Regions from separate parts of the Streptomyces sp. NPDC052016 genome, predicted to be linked through region 3. Evidence: riboswitches for the same ligand, from Rfam matches in the RefSeq annotation. Region 3 holds a riboswitch; each other region holds the start of a gene.
What was found. Region 3 has a riboswitch for thiamine pyrophosphate ahead of thiC (phosphomethylpyrimidine synthase ThiC). Riboswitches for the same ligand answer to the same signal wherever they lie in the genome.
Positions count from the first base shown of each region.

Region 1: it holds a riboswitch for thiamine pyrophosphate, as region 3 does, so the genes downstream of both, thiO (glycine oxidase ThiO) here and thiC (phosphomethylpyrimidine synthase ThiC) in region 3, are expected to answer to the same signal.
Region 2: it holds a riboswitch for thiamine pyrophosphate, as region 3 does, so the genes downstream of both, ACIHAR_RS11830 (thiamine ABC transporter substrate binding subunit) here and thiC (phosphomethylpyrimidine synthase ThiC) in region 3, are expected to answer to the same signal.

Region 1 covers NZ_JBIUBX010000003.1:242,638-246,846, reverse strand. The annotation lists gene thiE (thiamine phosphate synthase) at 1-201, opposite strand, end outside; gene ACIHAR_RS06090 (Rv2175c family DNA-binding protein) at 292-657, opposite strand; gene ACIHAR_RS06085 (FAD-dependent oxidoreductase) at 787-2,028, opposite strand; gene ACIHAR_RS06080 (hypothetical protein) at 2,061-2,411, opposite strand; TPP riboswitch at 2,464-2,575, shown strand; gene thiO (glycine oxidase ThiO) at 2,573-3,736, shown strand; gene thiS (sulfur carrier protein ThiS) at 3,733-3,933, shown strand; gene ACIHAR_RS06065 (thiazole synthase) at 3,937-4,209, shown strand, end outside.
Region 2 covers NZ_JBIUBX010000007.1:233,088-237,296, forward strand. The annotation lists gene ACIHAR_RS11820 (aminoglycoside phosphotransferase family protein) at 1-515, shown strand, start outside; gene rlmN (23S rRNA (adenine(2503)-C(2))-methyltransferase RlmN) at 642-1,748, shown strand; TPP riboswitch at 1,776-1,882, shown strand; gene ACIHAR_RS11830 (thiamine ABC transporter substrate binding subunit) at 1,970-3,052, shown strand; gene ACIHAR_RS11835 (ABC transporter permease) at 3,106-4,209, shown strand, end outside.
Region 3 covers NZ_JBIUBX010000018.1:151,211-155,419, reverse strand. The annotation lists gene ACIHAR_RS23265 (hypothetical protein) at 1-865, shown strand, start outside; gene thiC (phosphomethylpyrimidine synthase ThiC) at 949-2,745, opposite strand; TPP riboswitch at 2,738-2,927, opposite strand; gene ACIHAR_RS23255 (YibE/F family protein) at 3,315-4,209, shown strand, end outside.

The DNA of each region.
Region 1 (4,209 bases), on a different contig from region 3:
CCGGGCGCAGGCGTCGGCGAACACCTTCAGGTGCTCCAGTTCCTCGGCCGCCTCCATGCCCTTGTCGCGCAGTTGCACGATGTCGACGCCCCCCGCGAGGACCGCGTCCAGGAACTCCGGGAGGTCCCCCTGGCGCTTACGGGCGTCCGTGCAGAGGTAGAGGCGGGCGTCGGCGAGGCGGGCGCGGGCGATGTCGGGCATGCGTGGGTCCCCCCGGGGCGGTGGTGTACGACCGCGGCGGGGCGAGCCGCGGCCGCGGCCGTACACCAGGTGGTTGTTCGAATCTGCAGGTCAGACGGCGAGCGCCTGGGCGCGGCGCTTCACCTCCGTGCCGCGATTCTCGCTCAGGGCCTGGGCCGGGGTGCCGGGCAGGCTCGGGTCGGGAGTGAAGAGCCACTCGATCATCTCTTCGACCGTGAAGCCGTCGTCCCGCAGCAGTGTCAGGGTGCCGGCCAGGCCCTTGACGACCTTGTCCCCGTCGATGAAGGCGGCGGGAACGTGCAGCGCGCGGTTCTCACCACGGCGTACGGCGATGAGCTGGCCCTCCTTGACCAGCTGCCGGACGCGCGTCACCTCGACGCCGAGCATGTCGGCGATGTCGGGCAGCGTGAGCCAGGCGGGGACGAGAGCATCGATCTTTGCGTCAATCTCGGTCACGGGAACAAGCCTGCCATCTGCCACTGACAGTCGGAAGCCGGGCCGCTCCGGCGGGGCCGATCGGCAAGGCGTTCGTATCGGTGCCGCGCCCGCACGTCTCCCCCGAGGGGCGATGAGCCGCCCCTCGGCTCAGGCCGTCGCCGCCTTCAGCGGCCTCGCCGGGTCCTGGAGCAGCCGCGGGTTCATCGGCGTGCCCGCCTCGATCAGCCGGCGTCCCTGGGCGAGGTCGCGGGGCCGGCCGACCGCCAGGAGGGCGACCAGACGGTCCTCGCGCAGCCAGCAGACCGTCCAGGCCGGGCCGGACGGGTCGCCGCGCCACAGGGTGGTGTCGGCACCGGTGTGGTGACCGGCGTACTGGACGAAGCGGCCGAACTGCTCGGACCAGAAGTACGGCACCGGGTCGTAGACGGCCGGGGGCTCCCCGGTGCCCTCGGCGAGAACGTTCGCGGCGACCGTGCGCGGGCCCTGGAGGGCGTTGTCCCAGTGGTGGACGAGGAGCCGCTCGCCGTACCGCGCCGAGGGGAAGGAGGCGCAGTCGCCGACCGCGTACACGTCCGGCACGGAGGTCCGCAGGTGCGCGTCGGCCACGACCTCGCCGTGCGGGCCGAGCTCGATGCCGGAGCCGGAGAGCCAGGCCGTGGCGGGGCGGGCCCCGATGCCGACCACGACGGCGCCGGCGGGCAGCCGGGTGCCGTCGTCGAGGAGGACCGCGCCGGGCTCGACGCGCGCCACGCGCGCGTGGGTGCGCAGTTCGGTGCCGCTGTCGGCGTACCAGGCGGTCATCGGGGAGGCGACCTCGGCGGGCAGGGCGCCGGCCAGCGGCCGGTCTGCGGCCTCGACGACGGTGACCGCGCAGCCGGCCTCCCGGGCGGCGGTGGCGAACTCCGCGCCGATCCAGCCGGCGCCGACGACCACGATGTCGTGCTGCCGGGCGAGCACCGGCCGCAGCCGTTCGGCGTCGTCCAGGGTGCGCAGCAGGTGGACGCCGGGCACCCCTTCGGCGCCCGGCAGCCGGATCGGTTCGGCGCCGGTGGCCAGGACGAGGACGTCGTACGGGACGGGCCCCGTCTCGGTGTCCAGGACGTGGTCGGCGGGGCGCACGGCGAGCGCCTCGCTGCCCAGCCGCAGCTCGACGTCCAGGCTCTCGAAGTCGACGTCGAAGGCGGAGTCCTCCGCCTTGCCGAGCAGGACGGCCTTGGACAGCGGCGGCCGGTCGTAGGGCTGGTGGGGTTCGGCGCCGATGAGCGTCACCGTCCCGTCGAAGCCCTGTTCGCGCAGGGCGACCGCGGTCTGCACCCCGGCCATGCCCGCGCCGACGACGACCACCCGCCGCCGCGCCGGCCGGCCCTTCTCCCGCGTCTGCTCGCTCACCTGATCACCATAGACAACTGACGATCTGTCAGTCAGTGGTCGTGCTCCGTGACCTGTTCCACAATGCTGGTCCCGCTGCCCTGCTGCGACTCCCACTCCCACGTCTCGTCGAGCCGCACCCGGCCGTCGTCCAGTTCCACGACCGTCGACACGCAGTGTCCGGAGGACGTCGTCCCGTCGTGCTTGAGCTGGACGTACCGGAAGTCGAGCCGGTCGCCTTCCCGCGTACCCACCAGGTGCCCGCGTACGACGTCGCCGCCCGCGTAGTCGGCCCAGATCACACCGCCCCGCTCGTGGTAGGCGAAGCGGGTGCGGGTGCCGACCTGGCCGGGGGCCTGGTCGGCGACGGGGGCGAGGACGAGGCCGTCCAGCGAGCGGGGCATGAGGTGAGGCTCCCTTACAGAGGCTCGGATCCACGGGCTAGGGTGGCCAACGTAGAGCACTCGCGGGAGCCCGGACGCACCGGGCTGAGAGGGAGGCTGGCGGCCTCCGACCGTACGAACCTGATCCGGGTCATGCCGGCGAAGGGAGGGGCTGGACGCCCATGTCCTCACGTACGTCAGACGTCCTCGTGGTCGGGGGCGGCATCATCGGGCTGGTGACGGCGTGGCGGGCCGCGCAACGCGGAATCGCCACGGCGGTGGTGGACCCCGAACCGGGCGGCGGGGCCGCGCAGGTGGCCGCCGGGATGCTGGCCGCCGTCACCGAACTGCACTACGGCGAGCAGACCCTGCTCGGCCTGAACCTGGCCTCGGCCCGCCGCTACCCGGACTTCGCGGCGGAACTCACCGAGGCCACCGGCCAGGACCTCGGCTACCGACGCTCCGGCACACTCGCGGTCGCGCTGGACGCCGACGACCGCGCGCACCTGCGCGAACTGCACGTCCTGCAGCAGCGGTCGGGACTGGAGTCGCAGTGGCTGTCCGGGCGGGAGTGCCGGCGGCTGGAGCCGATGCTCGCGCCCGGGGTGCGCGGGGGGCTGCGGGTGGACGGCGACCACCAGATCGATCCGCGGCGGCTGGCGGGGGCGCTGGTGACCGCCTGCGAACGGGCGGGCGTGGTCTTCCACCGGACGTGGGCCGAGCGGCTGTCCGTGGTGGCCGGCCGGGCGGCGGGGGTCCTCACGCGCGCGGGTACGCCGCTGGCGGCGGGGCAGGTGGTGCTCGCGGCCGGCAGCCTCAGCGGGCGGCTCGCGGGCGTGCCGGACGAGGTGCTGCCGCCGGTACGGCCGGTGAAGGGCCAGGTGCTGCGGCTGACCGTGCCGCGGCGGTACGCCCCGTTCCTGACCCGGACGGTCCGGGCCGTGGTGCGCGGCAGCCACGTGTACCTGGTGCCGCGGGAGAACGGCGAGCTGGTCGTCGGCGCGACCAGCGAGGAACTGGGCTGGGACACGACGGTGACGGCGGGGGGCGTCTACGAGCTGCTGCGCGACGCGCACGAACTGGTCCCCGGCATCACCGAGCTGCCCCTGACGGAGACCCGCGCGGGCCTGCGTCCGGGGTCCCCGGACAACGCGCCGCTGCTCGGCCCGACCGAGCTGGACGGGCTGCTGCTGGCGACCGGGCACTACCGCAACGGCGTGCTGCTCACCCCCGTGACCGGCGACGTGATGGCACACGCCCTGGCCACCGGTGAACTCCCCGACGAGGCCCGTCCCTTCACGCCCCGGCGCTTCGCCGCCGCCGCACTCTCGGAGCAGCCCGCATGAACATCTCCGTCAACGGTGAGCGGCGGGAGGTCGCGGCCGGCACCACCCTCGACGCCGTCGTACGGTCCCTGACCGCGGCGCCCTCCGGGGTGGCCGCGGCGCTCAACGAAACCGTCGTCCCGCGCGCGCAGTGGTCCGCCACGGCCCTCTCCGAGGGTGACCGCGTGGAAGTCCTCACGGCCGTCCAGGGAGGCTGAGCCATGGCCGACGACCCCTTCGTCCTCGGCGGTACGACCTTCTCGTCCCGCCTCATCATGGGTACCGGCGGTGCCCCCAGCCTGGAGGTGCTGGAGCGGGCGCTGGTCGCCTCCGGGACCGAACTGACGACGGTCGCGATGCGACGCGTGGACCCCTCGGTGCACGGCTCGGTCCTGTCGGTGCTGGAGAAGCTCGGCATCCGCGTCCTGCCGAACACGGCGGGATGCTTCACGGCGGGTGAGGCGGTGCTGACGGCACGGCTGGCCCGGGAGGCC
Region 2 (4,209 bases), on a different contig from region 3:
GCGACCGTGGGGGTCCGCCGGCCGACCATGCCGAGCCGTTCGCCCGGGGGCTGGCCTCGGCCACCGAACAGGGGCTGCTGCCCGACCCGGACGCCGTCCGCGCCGTCTGGGAAGACGCCGTCGCCGCGCCCGAGTGGACGGGCTCGCCGGTCTGGCTCCACGGCGACCTGCACCCGGCCAACGTCCTCACCGAAAACGGCACCTTCTGCGGCGTGGTCGACTTCGGCGACCTCTGCGCGGGCGATCCGGCCTGCGACCTCGCCGCCGCGTGGATACTGCTGCCGGACGGCGCCGCCGACCGCTTCCACGCCGCCTATCGGCCGGCCCCGGACCCGGCGACCCTTCGCCGCGCCCGTGGCTGGGCGGTGTTGAAAGCCCTCGCCTGCATCTTCATCGGAGACGCGGGTGTCCACGGCCGTCCGGGCGGCAAGCCCACCTGGGGCCCGCCCGCCCAGGCGTCGCTGCGACGCCTCACCGCGACGCTCCACGGCCCCGGCACCGAAGCAGTGACCTGAGCTGCTCACAACGTCGGCGACGACGACCCAGGGAAGACCGGAGGCGACCAACGACGACCGACGACGACCACCGTGCAAGGCTCGCAGCCCAGGTCACCCGAGTGGATCTGCGACACTGGTATCGCTATGCCTAAGCCCGGAGAACTCACTTTCGTCGCCCCCCGCGGAGCCAAGAAGCCGCCGCGGCACCTCGCCGACCTCTCGCCCGCCGAGCGGAAGGAGGCGGTGGCGGAGATCGGTGAGAAGCCGTTCCGGGCGAAGCAGCTGTCGCAGCACTACTTCGCACGGTACGCGCACGACCCGGCGGAGTGGACCGACATCCCCGCCGGCGCGCGTGACAAGCTGCGCGAGGCGCTGCTGCCGGACCTGATGACCGTCGTCCGGCATCTGTCGACCGACCAGGGCACCACCCGCAAGACGCTGTGGCGGCTGTTCGACGGCACGCTCGTCGAGTCGGTGCTGATGCGGTACCCGGACCGGGTCACCATGTGCATCAGCTCGCAGGCCGGGTGCGGCATGAACTGCCCGTTCTGCGCGACCGGGCAGGCGGGACTGGACCGGAACCTGTCCACCGCCGAGATCGTGCACCAGATCGTGGACGGGATGCGGGCGCTGCGGGACGGGGAGGTCCCGGGCGGGCCGGCCCGGCTGTCCAACATCGTCTTCATGGGGATGGGCGAGCCCCTCGCCAACTACAAGCGGGTCGTCGGGGCCATCCGCGCCCTCACCGACCCCACGCCGGACGGGCTCGGGCTCTCGCAGCGCGGGATCACCGTCTCGACCGTCGGGCTGGTCCCGGCCATCCACCGGTTCTCCGACGAGGGCTTCAAGTGCCGGCTCGCCATCTCGCTGCACGCCCCGGACGACGAGCTGCGTGACACCCTCGTGCCCGTGAACACGCGGTGGAAGGTGCGCGAGGTGCTGGACGCCGGGTTCGAGTACGCCGAGAAGTCCGGGCGGCGGCTGTCCATCGAGTACGCCCTGATCCGGGACATCAACGACCAGGCCTGGCGTGGTGACCGCCTCGGGCGGCTCCTCAAGGGGCGGCCGGTGCACGTCAACCTCATCCCGCTCAATCCGACCCCCGGCTCGAAGTGGACCGCCTCACGGCCCGAGGACGAGAAGGCGTTCGTCGAGGCGATCGCGGCGCACGGGGTGCCCGTCACCGTCCGGGACACCCGCGGCCAGGAGATCGACGGGGCGTGTGGTCAGCTCGCCGCCACCGAGCGGTAGTCTGATCCCGGACAACTTCATACCTTCATATTCCGACAGGGGAGCGCCACAGCGCTGAGAGTGCGGCAACCGGCCGCAGACCCTCTGAACCTCGCCCAGGTCATTCTGGGTAGGAAGTTCGGTCATCACTCGAGCTGTTGCGCCCTGCCCGGGGCCGGCGGAACCTCCGCGGGCCCCGGGCAGGGCCGCGTCTCTTCCTGGTCAACCCCAGGAGGAATCCAGTGCACACCAGGACGTTCGTGGCCGCGGCCGTCGGCCTCGGTCTCGTCACGCTGTCCGCGTGCGGTTCGTCGTCGTCCGACGACACCGCGTCCGGCGGCGGCTCCAGGACCGTCACCCTCGTCAGCCACGACTCGTGGGCCGTCTCCGAGAACGTCCTCGCGGACTTCGAGAAGCAGTCCGGCTACAAGGTGAAGGTCCTCAAGGACGGCGACGCCGGACAGGCCGTCAACAAGGCCGTCCTCACCAAGGACAACCCGCAGGGCGACGTCTTCTTCGGCGTCGACAACACGCTGCTGTCCCGCGCGCTCGACAACGATCTCTTCCAGTCGTACGAGGCCAAGGGGCTCGACCAGGTCGACAGCCGGTACCAGCTCGACGCGGACGAGCACCGGGTCACCCCCGTCGACTACGGCGACATCTGCGTCAACTACGACAAGAAGTACTTCGCCGACCGCAAGCTGGCCCCGCCCGCCACCTTCGACGACCTGGTCAAGCCCGCCTACAAGAACCTCCTCGTCACCGAGAACGCCTCCACCTCCTCGCCCGGCCTCGGCTTCCTGCTCGGCACCGCCGCGCGGTACGGCGACGACGGCTGGGAGGGGTACTGGAAGAAGCTCAAGGCCAACGGCGTGAAGGTGGTCAGCGGCTGGGAGCAGGCCTACAACGAGGAGTTCTCCGGTTCGGCCGGCGGCAAGAAGGCCGGGGCCGACCGGCCGCTCGTCGTCTCCTACGCCTCCTCCCCGCCCGCCGAGGTGATCTACGGCGACCCCAAGCCGGCCACCGCCCCGACCGGTGTCGCCGACGGCACCTGCTTCCGGCAGGTCGAGTTCGCCGGGCTGCTGAGCAACGCGAAGAACAGCGAGGGCGGCAAGGCGCTGATCGACTTCCTGGTCTCGAAGAAGTTCCAGGAGGACATGCCGCTCAACATGTTCGTCTACCCGGTGCTCGAGGGCGCGGCCGTGCCCGCCGAGTTCACCCAGTACGGGCCCCCTGCCGAGGACCCCGAGACCATGGAACCGGCGAAGATCGCCGCGGACCGCGACCAGTGGGTCAAGTCGTGGACCTCACTCGTCCTGAAGTAGCCCCCCGGAAGACCTCCGGGAGGCGTACGGGGAGCGCGGCGCGGCTCGGGCTCATGGTCCTGCCCGTCGCGTTCTTCGGGCTCTTCTTCGCCTACCCCGTCGCCGCGATCGTCTCGCGCGGACTGAACGCCGACGGGGAGTGGCGGTTCGGGCGGCTCCGGGACGTGCTCGGGCAGTCCGACATCCGGCACGTCCTGTGGTTCACCACCTGGCAGGCGCTCGCCTCCACCGCGCTCACCCTCCTGCTCGCCCTGCCCGCCGCCTACGTCTTCGCCCGCTTCGCCTTCCCCGGCAAGCAGTTGCTGCGGGCGGTGGTGACCGTCCCGTTCGTGCTGCCGACGGTCGTCGTCGGCACGGCGTTCCTGGCGCTCGTCGGACGTGGCGGGCTGCTCGACGAGCAGTGGGGCGTACGGCTGGACACCACCGTGTGGGCGATCCTGCTCGCGCACGTCTTCTTCAACTACGCGGTCGTGGTCCGGACGGTGGGCGGGCTGTGGGCGCAGCTCGACCCGCGGCAGGAGGAGGCGGCGCGGACGCTGGGCGCGTCACCGCTGCGGGCCTGGCGTCAGGTGACCCTGCCGGCCCTCGCCCCCGCCGTGGCGGCGGCCGCCCTGATGGTCTTCCTCTTCACCTTCACCTCCTTCGGCGTGGTGCAGATCCTCGGCGGGCCGGCCTTCTCGACCCTCGAGGTCGAGATCTACCGGCAGACCTCGGAGATCTTCGACCTGTCCACCGCGGCCGTCCTCACGATCGTGCAGTTCCTCGCCGTCGGCGCGATCCTCGCCGTGCACGCCTGGACCGTACGGCGGCGCGAGACCGCGTTGCGGCTGGTGGACGCCTCCGTGACGGCTCGGCGGCCGCGCGGCGCCGGGCAGTGGGTGCTGCTGGCCGGTGTCCTCGTCACCGTCGTCGTCCTGATCCTGCTGCCGCTCGCGGTGCTGGTGCAACGCTCCCTGGACGCGCCGGACTTCGCCTACTACCGGGCGCTGACCAGCGACGAGGGCAACGTCTTCCTCGTGCCGCCGATCGACGCGATCGGCAACTCGCTGCAGTACGCGGTGGTCGCCACCGTCATCGCCGTGGCGATCGGCGGGCTGGCGGCCGCCGCCCTGGCCCGGAGCGACGCCGGCCGCTTCGTCCGCGGCTTCGACGCGCTG
Region 3 (4,209 bases):
TCCGCAGCACCTGCACAGCGAGGACCGCCAGGAGTACGAGCGGGTCCTCGACGAGGCGCTGCGCTCCGCACCACACCACCCGGAACTGACCACTGTCGGACAGCGGCTCAACGCCGAACAACTGCGCACCATGGCACTCAACGCCACCGCACTCATCACGGCGGCCGCGGCGGCCGAGTACCAGCACTACGTGAAGGTCCGCGAGGAACTGCGCCACCCCGCGCCGTCCACCCCGTCGTCCTCCACCCAGGAGTCCGGTTCCGGCGAACCGGCCGTGGGCGGGATCGGACTCGCCAGCATGGGGGAGGCGGCCCAGGCCGCCGAGGCCGCCGGAGCGGGCGCCGTCGCGATCGCCGCCGTCCTCACCCCCGTTCTCGCCGGAGCCGCCGCGGTGATCTTCCTGCTCGTCGGTTACTTCCTCAGGATGCTCGACCCCGAGCAGTCGTTCGCCCAGGCCATGGTCACCGCCGGGTGGGCGTTCGGAACCATCGCCGCGGCCGCGATCCTCGTCGCCACCGTCGGACTCCTCCTGACCGCCCTGCGCAACCGCCCCTCCCTGGAGGCCGGTCCGTACGGTGAGCTGAGCGAGGAGGTGGCCCGCGCCAGGGACGCCTGGCGGGAAGCCCTGCTGGAACGGGGCATACTGCCGTTCCTGCGCGAGGCGCTCGCCGACCCCGGCACGGCTGCCGCGCTGCACCCCGAGCCGGCCCCGCCGGCGCCGACCGGCCGTCTGCCGAAGATCGGCTACGACCGTCCGGGGTTCACCAGCCCCGACGACGGACGCACGACCGGCTCACGCCCGAGCTTCAGCAGCCCGGACTACACCAGCCCGGACTTCGGAGGCCCGGAACACCAGCCGGAGTAGGCCTTCGGCTTGCGCCCCCACCGAAGGGGAGCGCAAGCCGTACGCCGGCGCGCCTACGGGTGGAGCCCGGCGCCTACCGCCCGTCAGTCGGCCAACGGCAGATAGACGCGGTTGCCCGCCGCCGCGAACTCTTGGGACTTCTGCGCCATCCCCTCCTCGATCTCCGCACGTGTTCCGCCGTGCTCGCGGCGGATGTCCTGGGAGATCTTCATCGAGCAGAACTTCGGCCCGCACATCGAGCAGAAGTGGGCCGTCTTCGCCGGCTCCGCAGGCAGTGTCTCGTCATGGAACTCGCGGGCCGTGTCCGGGTCGAGGGCCAGGTTGAACTGGTCCTCCCAGCGGAACTCGAACCGGGCGTCGGACAGCGCGTCGTCCCATTCCTGCGCGCCGGGGTGCCCCTTGGCGAGGTCGGCCGCGTGGGCGGCGATCTTGTAGGTGATGACGCCGGTCTTGACGTCGTCACGATTGGGCAGGCCCAGGTGCTCCTTGGGCGTGACGTAGCAGAGCATGGCCGTGCCCCACCAGGCGATCATCGCGGCACCGATGCCGGAGGTGATGTGGTCGTACGCCGGCGCGACGTCCGTGGTCAGCGGGCCGAGCGTATAGAACGGAGCTTCATCGCAGATCTCCTGCTGAAGGTCGATGTTCTCCTTGATCTTGTGCATCGGGACGTGGCCCGGGCCTTCGATCATGGTCTGAACATGGAAACGCTTCGCGATCCGGTTGAGTTCCCCGAGCGTCCTCAACTCCGCGAACTGCGCCTCGTCGTTGGCGTCCGCGATCGAGCCCGGCCTGAGACCGTCACCGAGCGAGTACGTGACGTCGTAGGCGGCGAGGATCTCGCAGAGCTCCTTGAAGTTCTCGTAGAGGAACGATTCCTTGTGGTGGGCCAGACACCAGGCCGCCATGATCGAGCCGCCGCGGGAGACGATGCCGGTCTTGCGGTTCGCCGTCAGCGGGACGTACGGCAGGCGGACGCCCGCGTGGACCGTCATGTAGTCCACGCCCTGCTCGGCCTGCTCGATGACGGTGTCCTTGTAGATCTCCCAGGTCAGTTCCTCGGCCTTGCCGTCGACCTTCTCGAGTGCCTGGTAGAGCGGCACCGTGCCGATGGGAACGGGGGAGTTGCGCAGCACCCACTCGCGCGTGGTGTGGATGTTGCGGCCTGTGGACAAGTCCATGACCGTGTCGGCGCCCCAGCGGGTCGCCCAGGTCATCTTCTCGACCTCCTCCTCGATGGAGGAGGTGACCGCGGAGTTGCCGATGTTGGCGTTCACCTTGACCAGGAAACGCTTGCCGATGATCATCGGCTCGATCTCCGGGTGATTGACGTTCGCGGGCAGAACCGCCCGGCCCGCCGCGATCTCCTCGCGGACCACCTCCGGCGACACGTTTTCCCGGATCGCCACGTACTCCATCTCGGGCGTGATCTCGCCCCGGCGCGCGTACGCGAGTTGTGTGACGGCCTTGCCGTCGCGGCTCCGGCGCGGCACACGCGGCCGTCCCGGGAAGACCGCGTCGAGGTTGCGCAGGCCACCGCGGGGCGAGGTGTGCTTGATACCGTCGTCCTCGGGGCGGACCGGGCGGCCCGCGTATTCCTCGGTGTCGCCGCGAGCGATGATCCAGTTCTCCCGCAGCGGCGGCAGGCCCCTTCGGACGTCGGTTTCGACATGCGGATCGGTGTACGGGCCGGATGTGTCGTACAGCGTGACCGACTGCCCGTTGGTGAGGTGCACCTGACGGACCGGCACCCGCAGGTCGGGGCGGGGGCCCTCGACGTACGCCTTGTGCCAGCCGACGGACTTCCCGGCCTCCCCGTTGGCGGAGATCTCGGCAGAGATCTGCGTGGAGGCAGGCGTGCGTGCGTCCTTGTTGGTCATGAGACCTACTCCCTACGCCGGCATTACCCGGTAACAGGTTCAGCGGTCGACGCAGCGATTGCCGTCTGCCGACGTTTCATGTGAAACATCACTCGATGCCGGTGACGTTCCACGTGAAACATCGCGAAGACGGAGGTCAGCGCCCTCTCAGCCCGGTGCTCCGAGCTCCCGCGTGTGCAAAGGTTGCCCCCACGCTAGCGGCAATTCGGGCGCGGTGAACAGAGGGCCCCCTTCGTTCTTGCGATGATCGGTCGGTGACCACGACACACCATCCCCCGTACCCACCGCCCGAACCGCCCCGCGGCACGGGTGCCGGAAACGGCGACGGTCCCGGCCCCGGTGCCGGCCACAGCCGTGGCTCCGGTCCTGGTCCGGGCCCTGCACCCCGCCCTGGCTCTGATCCAAGTGCTGGTCCTGGCCGGGGTCCTGGCTCTGGTCGAAGTGCTGGTCCTGCTCAGGGTCCTGGCCCTGGTCAAGGTCTTGGTCAGGGTCCTGGTGACGTCCGCGACTTCAGCAGTGGGCATGCTCAGGGGCCCGGGTACCGAGACAGTTCCCCGGGGTTCGGTGGCGTGCACGGGTCTGGCGGAGGTCAGGAGCCGGGCGGCGGCGGTTACGGGCATGGGCCCGGTGGCCCCGAACACGGCCGTGGTGGTGGCGAGCGCGGGCCGGTTGGGGGTCAGGACGGCGGTCACGGCCACGGGCATGCCCCGGGAGACGGACACAGCGGAGGGCACGGCCCTGAATCCGGTGGCTGGCCGGGTCCCGGCGGCGGGCACGGCGCGGGTTCCGGCGGCGGACACAGCGGAGGCCCCGGTGGCGGACACGGCGGCGGACACGGCGGCGGACACGGCGGCGGACACGGCGCCGGTTCCGGCGGCGGGCACGGGCATGCGCACAGCCACGGTCACGGCCCGGCAGCGCCCGTCTCCCAGCACCTGCGGAAGGTCATCGCAGCCGTCCTCATCCCGTTCGCCGTGGCCGTACTCGCCGGGCTCGTCGTGCTGTGGCCCGGCGGCGCCCCGCCGCACGAGCGCACCGGAGTCGGTTTCGACCGCCAGACCCAGCATGCGACGGTCACGAAGGTCGAGAGCGTGAGCTGCTCGTCGGTGCACGCCTCCGGTGGCACCCCGACCGGTGACACCTCCACGGCCGAGGGCTCCTCCGCCCAGCAGCAGGCGAACGGCACGTGCAAGCGGGCCACGATCCGCGTGGACACGGGCAACGACAAGGGCCGTACGTTCACGGAGATCGTGCAGCCCGACCAGTCACGGCAGTTGCACGAGGGCCAGAAGGTCGTGGTCGCGTACGAGCCCGCCGCACCCAAGGACCTGCAGTACTCGGTCACCGACGTGAACCGTCGCGTCCCGATGGCGGTGCTCGCCGCGATCTTCGCCGTCGCCGTCGTGGTCGTCGGGCGGTTGCGGGGCGTCATGGCGCTGATCGCGCTGGCCATCAGCTTCCTGA